3 regions of the Mixta sp. BE291 genome follow, and region 1 is predicted to be linked to each of the others. Evidence: predicted binding sites of a transcription regulator. Region 1 holds the regulator's gene; each other region holds the start of a gene.
The links. Region 1 encodes PhoB, which activates phosphate uptake and scavenging genes when phosphate is short. Its sites were predicted from a motif close to CTGTCATAAAACTGNCNNAT; they were not measured.
Positions count from the first base shown of each region.

Region 1 (4,503 bases):
CAGCTTGTCTTTCACTTTGTCGGCGACGATGACGTTATCCGCACAGCGCGCCAGCTCTACGCGCGGCGCCTGTAAATTGCCATCCACCGCGCCGCGCGCCCGGTTCTGGCTCCAGAAGGCGCGCCAGGCCTCTCCTTTAACCTCAAATTCGACTTCAGCGAGGCATTCGGCGGTATCGCGGGTGATCAGCTCATTTTGTGACTGGGAGATTTTCCCCAGGCGTGAGGTTTCATGGTAGAGCGCAAGGCAAATCGCATCCAGCAGGGTGGTTTTACCGGCGCCGGTCGGGCCGGTAATGGCAAACAGCCCGCTGCTGGCAAAAGGTTCGCGGGTGAAATCAATTTTCCATTCGCCCTTGAGCGAATTGATGTTTTTAAACCGCAGGGACAAAATTTTCATGACTGGCTCTCCTCGCCCTGATACAGCGCCTCCAGCGTGCCGCTGAACAGCTGGCGCATACGCGCGCGTCGCGCCTCGTCCGTCTCTTCTTCCTGCTCCAACCGTCGCTCAAACACCTCTTCAACTTTCAGCTCGCTGAGCGTTTCGTTTTGCAGACGCGCCAGCGCCCGCTCTCGCTGCTCGCGGCTGCGGCGCATCAGCAGCACCTCCACCGGCAACCCTTCGGTTAGCGCCTGGATATGCTGCTGCATGTTATGCAAATATTCCTGGGTGGTGATTTCAATATCCAGCCACACCGGATGCGGCGGCGTCGCCCCGACAAAAGCTTGCAGCTGCTGTTCGATCTCCGCCAGCGTGCCCTTGATGGTTTGCATCGGCTGAAAGCCGGGTACCGGCAGCGGTTCCACACTTTCCAGTTTGCCGTCGGCGAAGCTCACCAAAAATACGCTTTTCTCACTGCCCAGCTCATCAAAGCTGAGCGGCAGCGGCGAGCCGCTATAGCGAATATGCTCGCTTCCGGCGATGCGCTGTGGACGATGTATATGACCAAGGGCGATATAGTCGGCGGCGGGAAAAGCCTGCGCCGGAAAGGCGTCCAGCGTGCCGATATAGATATCGCGTACCGCTTCGCTTTTCGTGACGCCCACGGTGGTGAGATGGCCGGTAGCGATCACCGGCAGCGGTTTTTCCGCCTGCTGGCTCAGCGTGCGCGCATGCTGGTAGCTGCGCTGATAGTGCTGCGTAATGGCGTTCAGCAGGCTGATCTGCTTTTGCTCGCCGGACTGGCCCGCCTGGCTGCGCATGATATCGCGTGGGCGCAGGAAGGGGATGGCGCACAGCACCGCGCCCGGTTCGCCCTGGCGAGTCATTAAGGTTAAAACCTGTTCTGCCGGATCGGCGCTGGCGGCGGCAATCACCTGGGTATTCAGACAGGCCAGCAGCTCGCGTGATTCATTGAGGGTGGCGACGGAATCGTGGTTGCCGCCCAGCACAATCAGCTGGCAGCCGGTGCGATGCAGATCCACCACAAAACGGTTATAGAGTTCACGCGCATAGCTCGGCGGCGAGCCGGTATCAAAAATATCGCCAGCGACAATCACCGCATCCACCTGATGCGCTTCAACCTGCGCAATCAGCCAGTGAAAAAAAGCCTGATGCTCAGCGGCACGGCTGCGGGTGTAAAAAAACTGACCGAGGTGCCAGTCTGAAGTGTGAATAATGCGCATAGAACTCCCAGCTAATAGCAGAACGCCGGAGGCGATTATAACCAGAGCTAAGCCGCAGAAGGGAACCGGATTGTGCAAACCGGCGCACGGGCGGTAAAAAAATGCTTTCCGATTGCTTCACAAAAGCGCTATTGAAGCGCCATGCAGCCCGTGCATTTTTCATAAATCTGTCATAAAACTGACGCATAATGACGCCGCAAACCCCCGTGACCAAGCGTCACATTCGCAGGAGCAATAATGGCTAAGCGCATTCTGGTTGTCGAAGATGAAGCCCCAATCAGGGAAATGTTATGTTTTGTGCTGGAACAGAATGATTATCAGCCTATCGAGGCGGATGATTATGATAGCGCCGTCAACCTGCTCATTGAACCCTGGCCCGACCTGATCCTGCTTGACTGGATGTTACCCGGCGGCAGCGGCATTCAATTTATTAAACACCTTAAGCGCGAAGCGATGACCCGTGATATTCCGGTGATGATGCTGACCGCACGCGGTGAAGAAGAAGATCGCGTTCGCGGGCTGGAAGTGGGCGCGGATGATTACATCACCAAACCGTTTTCGCCGAAAGAGTTGGTGGCGCGGATTAAAGCGGTAATGCGTCGCATTTCGCCGATGGCGGTAGAGGATGTGATTGAAATTCAGGGCCTGAGCCTCGATCCCTCTTCGCATCGTGTGATGTCTGATACCACGCCGCTGGAGATGGGGCCAACGGAATATAAACTGCTGCACTTTTTTATGACCCACCCGGAGCGCGTTTACAGTCGCGAACAGCTGCTGAACAATGTCTGGGGCACCAATGTTTACGTTGAGGATCGCACGGTAGATGTGCATATTCGACGGCTGCGTAAGGCGCTGGAGCTGACCGGTCACGATCGCATGGTGCAAACCGTACGTGGAACGGGTTATCGTTTCTCCGCTCGTTACTGATCGGAGTCTGCCTCGTGCTGGAACGCCTCTCCTGGAAGAGATTATTACTGGAACTGGTGCTGGTCTGCTTGCCTGCGCTGCTGGCCGGACTGGTTATCGGCTATTTGCCCTGGTTTCTGCTGTTTGCCGTGCTGCTGTTGCTGGGCTGGCACTTCTGGAACCTGCTGCGGCTGTCGCACTGGCTGTGGACCGACCGCTCCATGACGCCGCCCACCGGCCAGTGGAGCTGGGAGCCGCTGTTTTACGGGCTGTACCAGATGCAGCTACGCAACCGTCGCCGTCGTCGTGAACTGGGAAACCTGATCAAGCGCTTTCGCAGCGGGGCGGAATCGCTGCCTGATGCGGTGGTGCTGACCACCGATGAAGGCACTATTTTCTGGTGTAACGGCCTGGCGCAGCAGCATTTGGGCCTGCGCTGGCCGGAAGACAATGGGCAAAACATTCTTAACCTGCTGCGCTATCCTGAATTTTCCCGCTATCTACGCCAGCAGGATTTCGTGCGTCCGCTGACGCTGGTGATGAATAATCAGCTGCATATGGAATTTCGCGTGATGCCTTACAGCGAAGGCCAATGGCTGCTGGTGGCACGCGATGTTACGCAGATGCATCAGCTGGAGGGCGCGCGCCGCAACTTTTTCGCCAATGTCAGCCATGAGCTGCGCACGCCGCTTACGGTGTTGCAGGGCTATCTGGAAATGATGGGCGATGCGGTGCTGGAGGGTAAAACACGCGAAAAAGCGCTGCAAACCATGCAGGAGCAGACGCGACGCATGGACGGGCTGGTTAAACAACTGCTGACGCTGTCGCGTATCGAGGCCGCGCCCGCCATCGATCTGGCGGAGAAAGTGGATGTGCCGATGATGTTACGGCTGCTACAGCGCGAAGCGGAAACCCTGAGTAACGGCCGCCATCAGATTACCTTTCATACCGATGCGCAGCTAAAAGTTTTCGGCAACGAAGAGCAGCTACGCAGCGCCATCTCTAACCTGGTTTACAACGCGGTTAACCATACGCCGGACGGCACGCACCTTGAGGTGAGCTGGCAATTCTGCAAACAGGGCGCGCTGTTTGCGGTGAAAGATAACGGGCCGGGCATTGCGCAGGAGCATCTGCCGCGCCTGACCGAACGCTTTTATCGGGTAGATAAAGCGCGATCGCGCGCAACCGGCGGCAGCGGGCTGGGGCTGGCGATTGTTAAACATGCCCTGAGCCATCACGGCACACGTCTGATGATTACCAGTCAGCCGCATAAAGAGACCTGCTTTAGCTTTATCCTGCCAACAAGGTTGATTGTCAGCCAGCATCTGCCGGACAATGCGGCGCGTAAAGTCTGACGGATGCAAAGTATGAAAATTATTATGGTGCTGCTGCTGCTGTTTTCCGGCGCGCTGCAGGCGAAGCCGACGCTGTTGGCGGGCAATCTCAGCAGCGTCGGTTCAGACACGCTGGGAAATTTAATGGCGCTATGGGGCGAAAGTTTTAACCTACAGTATCCGGGGGTGAATGTGCAGGTGCAGGCCGCAGGCTCTTCCACTGCGCCTACCGCGCTGGCTGCGGGCGCGGCGCAGTTGGGCGCCATGAGCCGACCGATGCAGCCTTCGGAGCGTCAGCTTTTCCAACAGCGCTACGGCTATCCGCCGCTGGCGGTGCCGGTGGCGCTGGATGCGTTAGTGGTGGTGGTGAATCAGGATAATCCGCTGACCCAGCTTAACGCGCAGCAGCTGGACGCCATTTTTTCCGTAACGCGGCGCTGCGGCGCGACCCGTTCACCGCAAACCTGGGGCGACCTCGGCTTAACCCAGCCGGGCTGGCATGAGCGCGCGTTACAGCGGCTGGGACGCAACTCCGCCTCCGGCACCTGGGGGTTTTTCAAACAGCAGGCGCTGTGCAGCGGCGATTTTCGTCGTGACGTTGGCGAGTATCCCGGTTCCACGGCGGTAGTGCAGGCGGT
Region 1 is NZ_JAVDXN010000005.1:172,962-177,464, forward strand. It holds gene J2X14_RS13350 (AAA family ATPase) at 1-399, opposite strand, end outside; gene sbcD (exonuclease subunit SbcD) at 396-1,625, opposite strand; gene phoB (phosphate response regulator transcription factor PhoB) at 1,863-2,552, shown strand; gene phoR (phosphate regulon sensor histidine kinase PhoR) at 2,567-3,886, shown strand; gene J2X14_RS13370 (PstS family phosphate ABC transporter substrate-binding protein) at 3,899-4,503, shown strand, end outside.

Region 2 (4,503 bases), 120 kb from region 1:
CCGCCGTAATGGGCGATAACCTGTTTTTTATCGGTCTGATGTTTATTGTGTTGGGATCGGGCCTGTTTAAGACCTGTATTTCGGTGATGGTCGGTACGCTGTATAAGAAAGGCGATGCGCGTCGCGACGGCGGCTTCTCGCTGTTTTATATGGGCATCAATATGGGCTCGTTCATCGCGCCGCTGATTTCTGGCTGGTTGATTAAATCTCACGGCTGGCACTGGGGCTTCGGTATCGGCGGTATCGGGATGCTGGTGGCGCTGGTGATCTTCCGCCTGTTCGCCGTTCCGGCGATGAAACGTTACGACAGCGAAGTCGGCCTGGATTCCACCTGGAACAGTCCGGTAGTGAAAAAGAACGGCGTGGGCGCATGGCTGCTGGCGCTGACGGCAGGCGTGGCGATCGTGACAACGCTGATCGCCATGGGCGTGATTGTGATTAACCCGGTTGCGGTCGCCAGCATGCTGGTTTACGTGATCGCGGCCTCAGTGATGCTCTATTTTGTTTATCTGTTTCTGTTCGCTGGTCTGAGCAGAAAAGAGCGCGCCCGGCTGCTGGTCTGCTTTATCCTGCTGGTGTCGGCTGCGTTTTTCTGGTCTGCGTTCGAGCAGAAGCCGACCTCGTTTAACCTGTTCGCTAACGACTACACCAACCGCATGATCGGTGATTTTGAAATCCCGGCGGTGTGGTTCCAGTCAATTAATGCGCTGTTTATCATTCTACTGGCGCCGATATTCAGCTGGGCATGGCCGATGCTGGCGCGGAAAAATATTCGCCCGAGCAGCATTACCAAATTCGTTATCGGCATTTTGTTTGCTGCCGTTGGCTTCGGCCTGATGAAGATGGCGGCACAGGATGTGCTAAATAACAGCGGGGCCGGCGTATCGCCGCTGTGGCTGGTGGGCAGTATTTTGATGTTGACGCTGGGCGAGCTTTGTCTGAGCCCGATCGGCCTGGCGACCATGACGGTGTTGGCACCGGAAAGAATGCGCGGCCAGATGATGGGGCTGTGGTTCTGCGCCAGCGCGCTGGGTAACCTGGCGGCAGGCCTGATTGGCGGTCACGTTAAGGCCGATCAGCTGGATATGCTGCCCGATCTCTTCGCCCGTTGTTCCATTGCGCTGCTGATTTGTGCGGCGGTGCTGATGGTACTGATTGTTCCGGTGCGTCGTATGCTGGAAAACGCGCAGGCTAAGCAGCCTGCGCAGAAACCGGTAACCAGCGCCTAAGCAGAGATATTGTTACCTTCCTCAAACCGGCGTTAACGCGCCGGTTTATTCCGCTTTACTCATCGCCCTCAAGCGGATATCCCGCTCTGCGGATCGCCTCTTTGCAATCATTCACGCCATTAGCGTAACCCGCTTCAATTTCACATACCGGGCTGGAACTGCACCAGGGCAGGCGAATCGGCTTTGCGAGCTGCTGTTCAAGCGCCGCGATGCGCTCCATACATGCTAACAACTCCCGGCATACCTGAAGTTCGAACGTTGGCGCGTGGCCTTCAAGCGCGGCGATATGTTCAGTCAGCTGTTGCTTATTCATCTGCTATGCTCCGGGGTAAAAAAGTGGGTTTCCCCACGTTTTCTCTGCCGTGTTTTTTAACTGTTTAGTTATGCCCGGTTACGGCATGCGGCACATACTCTTTTTCCAGCGCGGCAATTTCATCTTCCGTTAGTTTAATTTCTAACGCGGCAATAGCATCATCGAGCTGACGGGTTTTCGATGCGCCGACAATCGGGGCTGATACCGCTTGCTTGTTCATCACCCAGGCCAGTCCGATTTGCGCCATAGCAACGCCACGGGCGGCGGCGATTTGCTCAACGGCCCTGATCACACGGTTATCTGCTTCTTCCGTTGCGGCATACAGCATTTTAGAGGTGGTATCTGTTTCATTACGGTTAGAGCTTTCACCTACCGGACGCGCCAGACGTCCCCGTGCAAGCGGACTCCATGGGATTAAGCCAACGCCCTGATCCTGACACATCGGGATCATCTCACGTTCTTCTTCACGATAGAGCAGATTCAGGTAGTTCTGCATGGTGACAAACGTTGTCCAGTTATTAGCACGCGCGGTTTCCTGCGCTTTAGCAAACTGCCAGGCATACATGGATGAAGCGCCGATGTGGCGTGCTTTTCCGGCTTTCACCACGTCATGCAAGGCTTCCATTGTCTCTTCAATGGGGGTGCTGTAGTCCCAACGGTGGATCTGATAAAGGTCAACATAGTCAGTCCCCAGACGTTTCAGGCTTTTATCGATCTCCGTCATGATCGCTTTGCGCGATAGCCCCTGTCCGTTTGGACGCGTTGCGCCACCCAGCATGGCAGGTGGGAAAAAGACTTTTGTCGCCAGGACGACTTCATCACGCTGAGTAAATTCCTTCAGGAATTTCCCGACCATCTCTTCAGAAGTACCGGCAGAGTAGCTGTTTGCCGTGTCGAAGAAATTGATACCTTGCTCCACCGCATGGCGGAAAATCGGACGCGCATCGCTTTCCGCCAACGTCCACGGGTGCGCCCCCGCATCAGGCTGACCAAAGGTCATGCAGCCAAGACAAAGACGCGAAATATCCAGCCCGGTAGAGCCTAACTTTGTGTATTCCATATATCCTCAAACATTGATGTTGGGTGGCAGTCTGTGCAGTTAAGTGTAGATATCAGCACAGAGGAAGGGGCTTTAATCTCAATCAGCGCTGTCATAAATTTTTCATCAATTACTCTTATAACAGGCTCTTTCCCGTTACGGATGTAAGCAGATGAAAATTAAAACGCTTGCCTTGCTTTGTGCCTCTTTTTTTTCGTTATATGCCAGCGCGGCGCAGCCGCAAATTGAACGCTATGTGGTGAGCTTCCCGCAGGGCGACCGCGTAGCCTACCACGGCGCGTCAGCCAACGAATTTCCCCACGGCCTGGCGGTGGGCATCGGTTCGGGCCTGCATTTCCTGCGTAAAGAGGGCGGCGATCTGCTGTTCACCACGCTGACCGATCGCGGCCCAAATGCGGACGCGCCTAAAACCGGCAAGCGCGAATCAAAAATCTTTGTCAGCCCGGACTATACGCCGCTGCTGATGACCATTCGGGTTGGCCACGGCAAAGCTGAGGCGACCGATGCGCATCCGCTACATGATGAGCAGGGCAATATTAGCGGCTTGCCGCTGCCGGAAGGGGTGATCGGCGCAACCAATGAAGTGGCACTTAATGAAACGTTGCAAGCGATCGGCAGCGATAAACGCGGTCTGGATACGGAAGGCATTACTTCAGATGGCAACGGTGGCTACTGGATTTGTGATGAGTACGGTCCGTTTATTGCGCATATCAGCGCCGACGGCAAAATCCTGCAAAAATATGGTCCGCAGGCGGCGTCCGGCGAGCAGAGCGTCGCGGGCGGCCTGCCAAATATTGTGAAATGGCGTCAGCCTAACCGTGGCTTTGAAGGCCTGACGCGCATGCCGGATGGCCGGATTATCGCTGCGGTGCAAAGCACGCTGGATATTGAGGGAAAAAGCAAAAACAGCGCCCGCTTTACCCGCCTGGTGAGCGTCGATCCGGCAACGGGCAAAACGGCCAGCTACGGCTATCCGATTGACATTGATGCTTATAAGAAAGCCAAAGACGCCAAAATCGGCGATATCGTCGCGCTGGATAATCAGCGCTTACTGCTGATTGAGCAGGGTGCGGATAAAGATAAGAACATGCGCAACCGTATCTATGTCGTTGACCTCAGCCACGCCAGCGAGCTGACGCCGTTCGACCAACAGCCGCCAGAGTTTGATGACGAAGCAGCGCTGAAATCACGCGGTATCGTTCTTGCCAGTAAACAGCTGGTGGTGGATCTGCGCGCGTCCGGCTGGCAGCAGGAGAAAGTAGAAGGCCTGGCGCTGATCGATAACAAAACTTTGGCGGTGATTAACGACAACGACTTTGCGGTACGTGCTGAGCTGACCGACGCCGTATCCGGCAAGGATAAAATGGATGACTACGCCGCAGACGGCAAAGGGCATCTGCTGGTCAACGGCGAAGCGGTGAAGAGCAAAATCGCCGTGCGGCCGCTGGATAAGCCGGAAAGCAATAATGAGCTGTGGATAATCAGCCTGCCGGAGGCGCTGTAAGGTATGACCTGCGCCGCTGTAAAGTTGCGCAGGTCATTAAGGTTACGCAGCATCCTGCGATAAGAGATCGCAATGCAACGCAGTGGCTTACAGATAGAGCAGAAACGCCTTGTGGCCGGTCTCTTTGGCGCGTTTATTCTTTAACGCCTTGAGTTCGCCTGCGGGCATCAGCTTCAGCGCAAAGGTTGGGCACACCTCCACGCAGGCCGGGCCCGCTTCACGCGCGGCGCACAGGTCGCATTTAACGATCTCAGCGCCGCGGGCATTACCCGACGCTTCAATAGCAATGCAGCCAAAAGGGCAGGCGACAATACAATTTTTACAGCCAATACAGCGTGCTGAGTCGGCCTGCACGCGATGTTCATCCAGGCTCAGCGCCCCGGTTGGGCAGGCTGCG
Region 2 is NZ_JAVDXN010000005.1:49,122-53,624, forward strand. It holds gene J2X14_RS12860 (peptide MFS transporter) at 1-1,229, shown strand, start outside; gene J2X14_RS12865 (hypothetical protein) at 1,285-1,542, opposite strand; gene J2X14_RS12870 (aldo/keto reductase) at 1,607-2,602, opposite strand; gene J2X14_RS12875 (esterase-like activity of phytase family protein) at 2,754-4,106, shown strand; gene J2X14_RS12880 (4Fe-4S dicluster domain-containing protein) at 4,194-4,503, opposite strand, start outside.
Region 2: the regulator PhoB is predicted to act here: its motif matches at 2,691-2,710, upstream of J2X14_RS12875 (esterase-like activity of phytase family protein).

Region 3 (4,503 bases), on a different contig from region 1:
GAACCAGCCTGGACGCAGGGCGGCAGCTATCAGGCGGTACGAATTATCCAATTTCGCGTTGAATTTTGGGACCGCACGCCATTAGGCGAACAGCAAACCATTTTCGGGCGGGAAAAACTCAGCGGTGCGCCGCTGGGGATGAAAAACGAACACGATGAGCCGGACTACACGCAGGACCCGCAGGGAAAAGTCATTCCGCTGGATGCCCATATCCGCCTGGCTAATCCACGCACGCCGCAAACGCAAAGCAGCCTGATGCTGCGTCGCGGCTACAGCTATTCCGCTGGCGTCACGCCTGCCGGTCAGCTGGATATGGGGCTGCTGTTCGTTTGTTATCAACACGATTTAGAAAAAGGGTTTTTAACGGTGCAAAAACGGCTCAACGGTGAAGCGCTGGAGGAATATATTAAACCAGTGGGGGGAGGCTATTTCTTTGTGCTGCCCGGCGTGGCAAATAATCAACAATATCTGGCACAGTCATTACTGGAGTCCTGATTAACGTCTGGTCTCTCGTCTGGCTATAAATGACGGGAGACTGTTTTTTACTCACCTTTTTACTGCGCACTTATTTTTTCCGCTCGTTACGAATTTTCTGAATTATCTCAACGCTATTTAACCTTTTTAAGTCCTTGTTTAAAAACAATAAATAAAAGTGTCATCTTTTTCCTGAGGTTGGATGATTGTTTTTTATTCATTCAGGTAAAATTGCTGTTGCAAATTTAGAAGAATCTGTTGCACTTTATACAGGTCGGCAGTCTGCAATGACCAGCTTCCTCGATGGAGAATGCGAATGGAAAAGTCCTGTAATGGACAACCCGTTTCAAATAAAAAACTTCGCACGTTGTTGCGCGCGTGTTTTTCTTTCTCCTGGTTATTTTCATCTTTTTTCAATCCTCCCGGCTTAACTTATCCCTTTTATGATTTCCGGCGTATGCTTACGGCATATGCTCATTCAATGGCTCGTAAGGCTCTGAAGGAAGCCACCCTCTAAAGCGTTCACGTAATCGCACCCGATCGGCTCAGGTGCGGGAAATGAAACCAATTGTAAGGTGCCACTATGGGAAGACAGAAAGCAGTGATCAAAGCGCGTCGTGAAGCTCGTCGAGTGCTGCGTAGTGATTCACGCAGCCATCGTCAGCGTGAAGAAGAATCGGTCACCTCGCTGGTGCATATGGGTGGTCTGGATGCCATTGGCATGGCGTGTGATTCACGCGACCGTTCACCGATTGAGGCGCGTAATGAGGCTCAGGCGCACTATCTCAACGCCATTGAGACAAAACAGCTGATCTTTGCCACCGGCGAAGCGGGGTGCGGTAAAACCTGGATTAGCGCTGCCAAAGCAGCAGAAGCCCTGATTAACAAGGATGTCGACAGGATTATCGTGACCCGACCGGTGCTGCAGGCCGATGAGGATCTGGGCTTTTTGCCCGGTGATATCTCTGAAAAGTTTGCTCCCTATTTCCGCCCAGTCTATGACGTTCTGGTTAAACGTCTCGGCTCTTCCTTTATGCAATATTGTCTGCGTCCCGAAATTGGCAAAGTAGAAATCGCGCCCTTTGCTTATATGCGTGGGCGTACCTTCGAAAACGCGGTGGTGATCCTCGATGAGGCGCAAAACGTCACTGCGGCACAGATGAAAATGTTTTTAACCCGCCTCGGCGAGAACGTGACGGTTATCGTTAATGGCGATATTACCCAGTGCGATTTGCCTGCGGGCGTGACATCAGGCCTGGCCGACGCGCTTAATCGTTTTGTGGAAGATGAAATGGTAAGCCTGGTGCGGTTTGGTAAAGAGGATTGCGTGCGCTCCGCGCTCTGTCAGCGCGCGCTGCATGCTTATAGTTGATTGAGTGAGTAGCTGTAGCCCAAGCCCGGACGCAAGTCCGGGCTTTTTTATGCAGACAAAAAAGCCTGAACTTTCGCTCAGGCTTAATTAGGCGCTTATGCATACAAAAAAGCCTGAACTTTCGCTCAGGCTTTCTCGTTTAAGATGGCGGTGAGAGGGGGATTGACTCGCTTCGCTCGCCCTGCGGGCAGCCTGCGGCTGTCCAACCTGCTGCGCACGTTGTCGAACCCGGCGGGGGTTCTCATCACCCCTCTCAAGCGGTGAACTATGCAGACAAAAAAGCCTGAACTTTCGCTCAGGCTTTCTCGTTTAAGATGGCGGTGAGAGGGGGATTCGAACCCCCGATACGTTGCCGTATACACACTTTCCAGGCGTGCTCCTTCAGCCACTCGGACACCTCACCGTATTGTCTGTTGACACCGCTCTGGGTGGCAACGGGGCGCTACTATAGGGAGTTGTTATTAAAGGGTCAAGCACTATTTCTGCCTTTCGTCGCCGCCGGTTAAGGCTTATACAATTCGCTCGCTTTAATCGGCTGTCATAAAAATGACATCGCCGCGTAAGAAAAATGACACCCCGCTGACTTACGCTTCTTTACACATCGCGTAACGGAAATTTACACAGGAATAAGTAAATGAAAAAACAGCCCTTATTAGCATTGTCCCTGTTAGCAACCCTGATCGGTGGCAACGCTATGGCGGAGATGGCTACGCTGTCACGCGCGGCAATGGGTGATATTACCCAACAAGGCGGCGCACGGCGGGTTAATGGCGATCAAACTGAAGCGCTGCGAGCCTCATTAAGCAACGCACCGGCAAAAAACGTCATTTTACTGATTGGCGATGGCATGGGCGACTCGGAAATCACGCTGGCGCGTAACTATGCCATGGGCGCGGGCGGCTTTTTTAAAGGCATCGATGCGCTGCCGCTTACCGGACAATATACCCATTATTCGCTGGATAAAGAGACGCATAAACCCAGCTATGTAACCGATTCAGCCGCCTCGGCGACCGCCTGGGCCACCGGCGTTAAAACCTATAACGGCGCGCTTGGCGTTGATGTTAACGGCAAAGATCATGTCACGCTGCTGGAGCTGGCTAAAGCCGCAGGCAAAGCCACCGGCAACGTCTCAACCGCTGAGCTGGAAGATGCCACGCCTGCGGCGCAAATCTCTCATGTCACCTCACGCAAATGCTACGGCCCGGTAAAAACCAGCGAGCTTTGCGCCAGCAATGCGCTGGAGAAGGGCGGCAGAGGATCCATTGCTGAGCAGCTACTGGTTGCGCGTGCCGACGTTACGCTGGGCGGTGGCGCGAAAACCTTTAGCGAAGTAGCCAAAGCAGGCGATTATCAGGGAAAAACGCTGCGTGAACAGGCTGAAGCGCGCGGCTATCAGCTGGTGGGCGATCTGCAAACGCTGAATGCGGTTAGCGCAGCGAACCAACAGAAACCGCTGCTGGGCCTGTTTAGCGCGGGCAACATGCCGGTGCGCTGGCAGGGTCCGAAAGCCAGCTATCACGGTAACATTGATAACCCAGCGGTCACCTGTGAGGTGAACGCGCAGCGTCCAGCCAGCACGCCAACGCTGGCGCAGATGACCGATAAAGCCATCAGCCTGCTTAGCACTCATGAAAAGGGCTTTTTCCTGCAGATTGAGGGTGCCTCGATCGATAAACAGGATCACGCTGCCAATCCTTGCGGGCAAATTGGTGAAACGGTTGATTTAGACGAAGCGGTACAGAAGGCGCTGGAATTCGCCCGTAAAGATGGCAACACGTTGGTGATCGTTACCGCTGACCATGCGCACTCCAGTCAGATCGTTGAAAACGGCACCAAAGCGCCGGGCCTGACGCAGGCGTTAAATACCAAAGATGGCGCGGTTATGACCGTCAGTTACGGCAACTCAGAAGGAGAATCGCAAGAGCATACCGGTTCGCAGTTGCGTATTGCGGCTTATGGCCCGCATGCGGCAAATGTCGTTGGCCTGACTGACCAAACCGATCTCTTCTTTACGATTCACGATGCGCTGGGATTGAAAAAGTAAGCGCGATGAGTACAACACCTGCTTGCTGATAGGATATCCCGCGCCGTGTGCAGCGCGGGACGCTTGCTGGCTTAGCGCTTAGGAAGAGGCCTTCACGCGGTTAGCAAAACTCTTACGCAGCTTTTGCAGCTTAGGCGGGATGACCGCCATGCAGTAGCCGTTGCGCTGGCCTGCGCCTTCCCAATAATTCTTGTGGTAATCTTCCGCCGGATAAAACTCCTTCAGCGGTTCGATAGTGGTGACGATCGGGTCGCTGTTATCCTGCTGCGCACGGGCAATTGCCGCTTTGGCTTCCGCTTCCTGTTCAGCGTTGGCCGGGAAAATCGCCGAGCGATACTGGGTGCCGATATCGTTGCCCTGACGGTTCAGCTGAGTCGGATCGTGGGTAACAAAACTGATATCCAGCAGATCGCCAAAGCTGACTTTCTCTGGATCGAACCCGATGCGGATCGCTTCAGCATGACCCGTCGCACCGCTGCATACCTGCTCATAGGTCGGGTTAGGGCGTGTGCCGCCGGTATAGCCGCTCTCTACGGATTCAACGCCGATAATGTCTTTAAACACCGCTTCGGTACACCAGAAACATCCGCCTGCAATTACTGCATATTCAATG
Region 3 is NZ_JAVDXN010000002.1:187,339-191,841, reverse strand. It holds gene efeB (iron uptake transporter deferrochelatase/peroxidase subunit) at 1-495, shown strand, start outside; gene phoH (phosphate starvation-inducible protein PhoH) at 1,058-1,846, shown strand; tRNA gene J2X14_RS06020 (tRNA-Ser) at 2,162-2,249, opposite strand; gene phoA (alkaline phosphatase) at 2,481-3,890, shown strand; gene msrA (peptide-methionine (S)-S-oxide reductase MsrA) at 3,969-4,503, opposite strand, start outside.
Region 3: the regulator PhoB is predicted to act here: its motif matches at 2,382-2,401, upstream of phoA (alkaline phosphatase).